2 linked regions of the Nitrobacter winogradskyi Nb-255 genome follow. The protein of the gene in region 2 interacts with the protein of the main gene of each other region in a pairwise test. Links are inferred from orthologs where the notes say so. Each region holds a gene or a part of one and is shown on either strand. Other genes may lie near its edges. The genes, in order: NWI_RS11590 and NWI_RS08670.

The links.
Region 1: the proteins of NWI_RS08670 (region 2) and NWI_RS11590 interact in binary tests that used the Escherichia coli proteins (3 or more experiments, as listed by UniProt). The link is inferred for Nitrobacter winogradskyi Nb-255 from one-to-one orthologs.

What each region holds. Positions count from the first base shown.
Region 1 is NC_007406.1:2,416,551-2,419,709, reverse strand. Bases 267-3,101 are described here. They hold NWI_RS11590 (SufE family protein), read right to left. Parts: upstream 1,981-3,101; coding sequence 1,552-1,980; downstream 267-1,551. Other genes in these bases: NWI_RS11580 (PAS domain-containing sensor histidine kinase), read left to right, coding at 2,895-3,101; NWI_RS11585 (DUF5330 domain-containing protein), read right to left, coding at 2,056-2,472; NWI_RS11605 (IS481 family transposase), read right to left, coding at 267-446. Also shown: more of NWI_RS11605, read right to left, coding at 1-266; more of NWI_RS11580, read left to right, coding at 3,102-3,159. UniProt on the Escherichia coli protein: Participates in cysteine desulfuration mediated by SufS. Cysteine desulfuration mobilizes sulfur from L-cysteine to yield L-alanine and constitutes an essential step in sulfur metabolism for biosynthesis of a variety of sulfur-containing biomolecules.
Region 2 is NC_007406.1:1,805,769-1,808,916, forward strand. The notes cover bases 100-2,923. They hold NWI_RS08670 (cysteine desulfurase), read right to left. Parts: upstream 2,222-2,923; coding sequence 977-2,221; downstream 100-976. Other genes in these bases: NWI_RS08660 (HesB/IscA family protein), read right to left, coding at 137-541; NWI_RS08665 (iron-sulfur cluster assembly protein), read right to left, coding at 600-980; sufD (Fe-S cluster assembly protein SufD), read right to left, coding at 2,386-2,923. In the rest of the region: more of sufD, read right to left, coding at 2,924-3,148. UniProt on the Escherichia coli protein: Cysteine desulfurases mobilize the sulfur from L-cysteine to yield L-alanine, an essential step in sulfur metabolism for biosynthesis of a variety of sulfur-containing biomolecules.

The sequences.
Region 1 (3,159 bases), 610 kb from region 2 along the record:
AGCTTGCCCTCAGCCGTCTGCACCTCGGCGATGTCGATGTGGAAGTAGCCGATCGGGTAGCTCCTGAACGTCTTCCTGATCGGCTTGTCGCCTTCGACCTCCGGGAGCCGACTGATGCCGTGACGGTGCAGGCAGCGATGCAATGAAGACCGCGACAGGTGCGGGATCGTTGGCTGAAGCGCGTAGAGGCAATCATCGAGCGGCAACAGGGTATGCTTGCGGAAGGCGACGATGATCGCCTCCTCCTCGGATGAGAGCGCCGTCGAGCGCGGATCTTTCGGTCCCGTCGGAAGGTCGGCCACCGAGGTCCGCTTCTTCCATTTTGCGACGGTCTTCTGGTTGATCCCGTAGCGTTTCGACAGCGCTCTCAGGCTCTCTTCACTATTTTGTATTGCTCGACGGATTGCCTCTGTCGTCGTGGCGCTCCCGTGAAGAACCTGTCCCATAGCGCATCCTTCCATTCTCCGGAAAATAATGCACCATCAAATGCCGGGACTGAACACCTAGGTCATCGACTCATTAAATCGCAACCAGATGCGGATTGAGGCGAGCTTGATGGAGGTGAGGAAGTTGTCGTCACGTTTGTCATATCTGGTGGCGACGGCGCGATAGTGCTTGATTTTGTTGAAGAAGCGTTCGACCAGATTGCGCTTGCGATAGAGCCGTCTGTTGAATTGCAAGGCCGCAACGCGATTTGGCATCGGCTTCACATTGGCTCTCGCGCCGCGCGCGGCCAGCGTTTGACGCAGGGCGTTGGAGTCGTAGGCCCGGTCGGCCAGCAGCACGTCGCCGCGTTCGACGGTGTCGATCATGTCCTGCGCGCTACGCCCGTCATGGGCCTGGCCTTCGGTGATCTTGAGGACGATCGGCAGGCCGCAGGCATCCACCAGCGCGTGGATTTTGGTGGTCAGCCCGCCGCGCGAGCGACCCATGCAACGGGATCGCGTCTGTTTTTTTGACCGTTGGCCGCATGTTGATGCACGCGGATCGACGACGAATCGATCATTTGGATGTCGCCATCGTAAGCCTTTGAAACAGCCGACAGAATGCGATCCCACACGCCTGCCTTGCGCCACCGGTTGAAGCGGTTCACGCAAGTGGTGTGCGGGCCGTAGCGCGCTGGAATGTCCGCCCACGGCGCACCGGTGCGCAGCCGCCAGAAAATCCCGTTCAGCACCCGCCGATCATCCACCCGTGCAACGCCGCGCGACTTGTTCGGCAACAGCGGCTGGATCACAGACCATTCAAAATCCGTCAGATCAAAACGTGCCATTCAATCCTCCCACCTCTGGAGATTGAATCACGCATCCCGTCCAAACGGAATCCCGTTTATGGGTTCGTGACCTAGAGCGTTTTCGAGCGAAGTGGAAACCGGTTTTCGGACAAGATTATGCTCGATTAAAAAATTAGCTTGGGGTCTGGTTCAACGCAGTTTGGATCAGACTCGAGAGCATGATCCGCTCATGTTGAATCGGATCGTGCTCTGGAAATTTGTCCGGCCGCTTTTCTTGCGGCGACGGGTACCCGTCATCTACTTCGCCGGAAAATGCCTCAGGCCGCGGCGGCCAGCGCTTCGCGCGCGTCCCTGCGAATGCGCTCGACCATGGCGCGCAGCCCGTTGGAACGTTGCGGCGTGAGATGCTCGCGGAAGCCGAGTTCGTCGAAGACGGCGATGGCGTCGGTGTCCAGAATGTCCTGCGGTTTCCTGCCCGAATAAAGCGTCAGCAGGATCGCGATCAGCCCTCGCACGATATGCGCGTCACTGTCGCCGACATAGGTCAGCACCGGGGCGCTGTCAGGGCCGCGGCTGGTCCGGAGCGATAGCCAGACCTGGCTGGCGCAGCCCTGCACCTTGTTGGCCGCGGAGTGCTCGGCCTCGCTCATGGGCTCAAGGGTGCGCCCGAGTTCGATGACGTACCGGTAGCGGTCGTCCCACTCTTCCAGGAGTTCAAAGTTGTCCCTGATCTCGTCGATCGTCATCACGGCCCGTGTATAGTGTGTCCCACCGGGCCAATATAGGGCCAAGGACGCATAAAATCGATACGGGTCCCGGATCTACGGGATTTGTTCCCTCGGAACGGCGTTCGGAGCGGCGAGACGCCATTCCGCCTGCAGATCCTCCGGCGTCAGGGTATCATGCTGCGCGTCGCCGGAAGCCGCCGTTTCGACGGCCGGGACGGTGTCGATCGACCCCGTATGATCGGGAGGGCGCTTGTCGGTGATGATCCGGTAGAGCTTTTTCGCGCCGTCTTGCGCGCGCTGGCCGATGACGGCCGCCGCCTGGCCGCCGACTTCGCAGGCGGCGGGCTGCCGCGTGCAGAATTGAGTCATGTCCGATACGGCAGCCGTGGCGGCCGAGACAGCCTCGGAAGCTCCGATCCGGGGAGCCTTGTTGGCCTCGGGCGCCTCATCCCTCGGCAGCAGCACGAGCACCAGCCCGAGCCAGAATGCCATGCGAAGCAGGAAAAACATGTCGCGTCCCCATGCGTCTTTGATCTTCGTCGCGTTGCGTTGAATTTCGCAATCTGTTCCCTTTCGTATCAAATGGTCCTGAATCCCCCGTTTGTCCGCCGCCGTGGGACCCAACAAAATCCTGTAAACGGCGCTCGAATTCGATTCGGCGTAAATTTTTGCTTGATGCGTGTTCGCGCCGGCGCTCGCGCCCTGCGGCGTCGCTGGTGGTCGACATCATCCTATGCGGTGATGGAAACCTTGCGTTCACCATCCGCGCCGAAGAAGGCGTTGCGAGGCGATAAAGAGCCATCCGCGTGTGCCGTTTCGTGACGAAGCGAGGTGCGCCTTAGCGTTCGCTTAAGTTCGCTCTGACACGTTGGACCCACAAAATGGGGGCGTTCCGGCACGTCGAGTGCGACGTAAGCTGAAGCGCAGGCGACGTGACCGCATTGAGCATCATCAAGGACCGTCTCGACGCGTTGCTGCATCCGTCGGCGCGATACGACGCGTTGACGCGGACGCGGCATCGAACTTTCATGGCGCCGCGGCTGCTCGTGAGCCTGGCCGCGCTCGCGGCGTTTCCGATATATCTGGCTATCCGCGGTGCGCCGACGGCGCTGGAGGTGGCGGCGTTCGCCTGGCTCGTGGTGCCGATTCTGCTGTCCTACTTTTTGTCGCGGACCGGCCGCTACGAAACCGCGCACA
Region 2 (3,148 bases):
CCCGATAGTGTTTTCGAGCGAACCGGCCACGCTCTAGAACCTTTTCGCTTCTTATGGAATCAGAAGCGAGGCTGTATAATCTTGATTTAACGCGTTTTCTTCACGCGAACCGGTATCCACTTCGCTCGAAAACGCTCTAGCCGTCGATCTTGGCGGGCGTGAGCTGCACGGACTCACCGCAGCCGCAGGCTGACACCTGGTTCGGATTGTTGAAGACGAACTGGGCCTGCATCTTTTCGGCCTTGTAGTCCATTTCGGTGCCGAGCAGATACAGCACCGCTTTGGGGTCGACCAGAATCTTAACGCCCTTGTCTTCCACTACTTCGTCCGTCGGCCTGATATCGTGGGCGTATTCCACGGTGTAGGACTGACCTGCGCAGCCGCCATTCTTGATGCCCACCCGAAGGCCGACAATCTCTGAATCGGCTCGCGCCGCAAGTTCCTTGACTCTGGTCGCGGCGGCGTCAGTCAGCCGCATGACCTGCGGACGAGGCCGGGGTTTCGGCTTGGTTGCTGGTGTGCCTGGCGTCATGTCTGTCATCTGGTCAATCCTGACGGCAAATCAAGTCCGATCATAGCATCGGAGCGGATGGAATTCGTCACCACATATTGAGAACGGCGCGCGCCTCATCTGTCATCCGGTCGGGCACCCACTGCGGCTCCCAGACGATGTTGACATTGACCACCCCGACGCCGGGGACGCTCGCGACCGCGTTTTCCACCATAATCGGAAGTTCAGCCGCCGAAGGGCAGTTCGGCGTCGTCAGCGTCATCTCGACGTCGACAGCGCGATCATCCTTGATGTCAACCTTGTAGATCAGGCCGAGTTCATAAATGTCCGCGGGGATTTCCGGATCGAACACGGTCTTCAGCGCGGCCACGATGCCGGCGCCCATGCGCTCGGTTTCCTCCGCGGAAAGCGCGGAGCTGGTCTGCATGTGACAAGTCTTGTTTACAACCAGTTCGGCAGTGTCGCTCATGAGAACAACTCCCGGGCCTTGATCAGCGCCTGCGCCAGATGATCGATTTCCTCGCGCGTATTATACATGCCGAACGAAGCGCGGCAGGTCGCCGAAACATTGAAACGCTCTAAAAGCGGCATCACGCAATGCGTCCCGGCGCGAACCGCGATTCCGGCGCGGTCGATCACGGTCGCGACATCGTGTGGATGCGCGCCTTTCATCTCGAACGAGATCACCGGCCCCTTGTCGCGCGCGGTGCCGATGATGCGCAGCGAGTTGATCTCGCGCAGCCGCTCCTGGGCATAGGTCAGAAGATCGTGTTCGTGCGCTGCGATGCGTTCCTTCCCGATCGAATTGACGTAATCGATGGCGGCGCCAAGCCCGATCGACTCGACAATCGCGGGCGTGCCTGCCTCGAACTTGTGCGGTGGATCGCCGTAGGTGACCCAATCCTGCGCGACCTCGCGAATCATCTCGCCGCCGCCGTTGAAGGGACGCATGGAGACGAGATGGTCATGCTTCGCATACAGCGCGCCGATCCCGGTCGGGCCGTAGAGCTTGTGTCCGGTGAAGACATAGAAATCGCAGTCGATGTCCTGCACGTCGATCGCAAGGTGCACCGCGGCCTGGCTGCCGTCCACCAGCACCGGTATGTCGCGCGCATGAGCCAGCTTCACCACGTCCTTGACTGGAACGAGGGTGCCGAGCGCGTTGGACATCTGCGTGATGGCCACGAGCTTCGTCTTCGGCGTCAGCAGCTTCTCGAATTCCTCGATCAGGAAGTTGCCGTCGTCGTCGACGGGCGCCCACTTGATCACGGCGCCGTGGCGCTCGCGCAGGAAATGCCAGGGAACGATGTTGGAATGATGCTCCATGATGGAGAGCACGATCTCGTCGCCCGCCTTGATGTTCGGCTCGCCCCATGACGACGCCACGAGGTTGATCGCCTCGCTGGCGTTACGCGTAAAGATGATCTCTTCGGTCCGTCCTGCGTTCAAAAACCGGGCGACCCGCGCGCGGCCGCCTTCATAGGCTTCGGTTGCGGCGTTGGCGAGATAATGCAGCCCGCGATGAACGTTGGCGTACTCGGTCTTGTAAGCCTCAGCCATCCGGTCGAGCACCGCGTTCGGCTTCTGCGCCGAGGCGGCGTTGTCGAGATAGACCAGCGGTTTGCCATAAACCTTCATCGCCAGCGCCGGAAAATCCTCGCGCACGCGCATGACATCATAGGAACCGTTGGCGACCGCCGGATGGGTCATTTTCTCTTTATCTCTCTTGTCGTCATGCCCGGCCCTGTGCCGGGCATCCACCTCTTTGGTTCTTCCAGTCCCCTGCCCGCAAGACGTGGAAAGACCGGGTCATCTACGCCGAAACGTGCTGCGCGATTTAGCCCGGTCACGCCGGTGAGTCCCGGAATGCGCCTTCACCCTCGCGCCGCGAGCCACCGCTCGGCGGCCCCGATGACAACATCGCGCAAGCCATCATCAGCAACGGATTCGATCGCCTCGCCGACAAACGCCTGGATCAGAAGCGCCTGAGCTTCCTTTTCAGAAAGGCCGCGGGCGCGCAGATAGAACAGCAGGCTTTCGTCGAGTGCGCCGATCGTCGCGCCATGGCCACACGAGACGTCATCGGCGAAAATCTCAAGCTCGGGCTTGTTGTCGGCTTCCGCGCTATCGGACAGCAGCAAAGCCCGCGTCATCATCCTGCCGTCGGTCTTTTGCGCATCGGGCCGCACGATGATCTTGCCCTGGAATACCGAGTGCGCCTGATCGTCCAGAACGGCGCGGAACACCTCGTTGCTGCTGCAATGCGGCACGGCATGATCCAGCACCAGCGTCGTATCGCCATGCTGGCGGCCATTGAGCAGGTTAACGCCGTTCACGTCCGCATGGGACCCCTCGCCGCTGAACTTGATGAAGCCTTGATATCGGCTCACCGCGGCGCCGCTGGTGAGATTCAGCGAGTTGAACGTAGCTTTCGCGCCGATCGTCACGATCGCGGTCGAGATGTTGGCGGCATCCCTGGCATCCTCGACAAGGCGAACATGTTGCAGCACGGCGTCGTCGCCGACCCACAACACGACCGAGTCGTGAGCTTGATAGGCGGCGGCGCCCTCGGCCGCGACGAAACTTTCGACCAGCGTGGCTTGTGCGCCATTCGCCAGCCGCAGCGACGAACGCGTG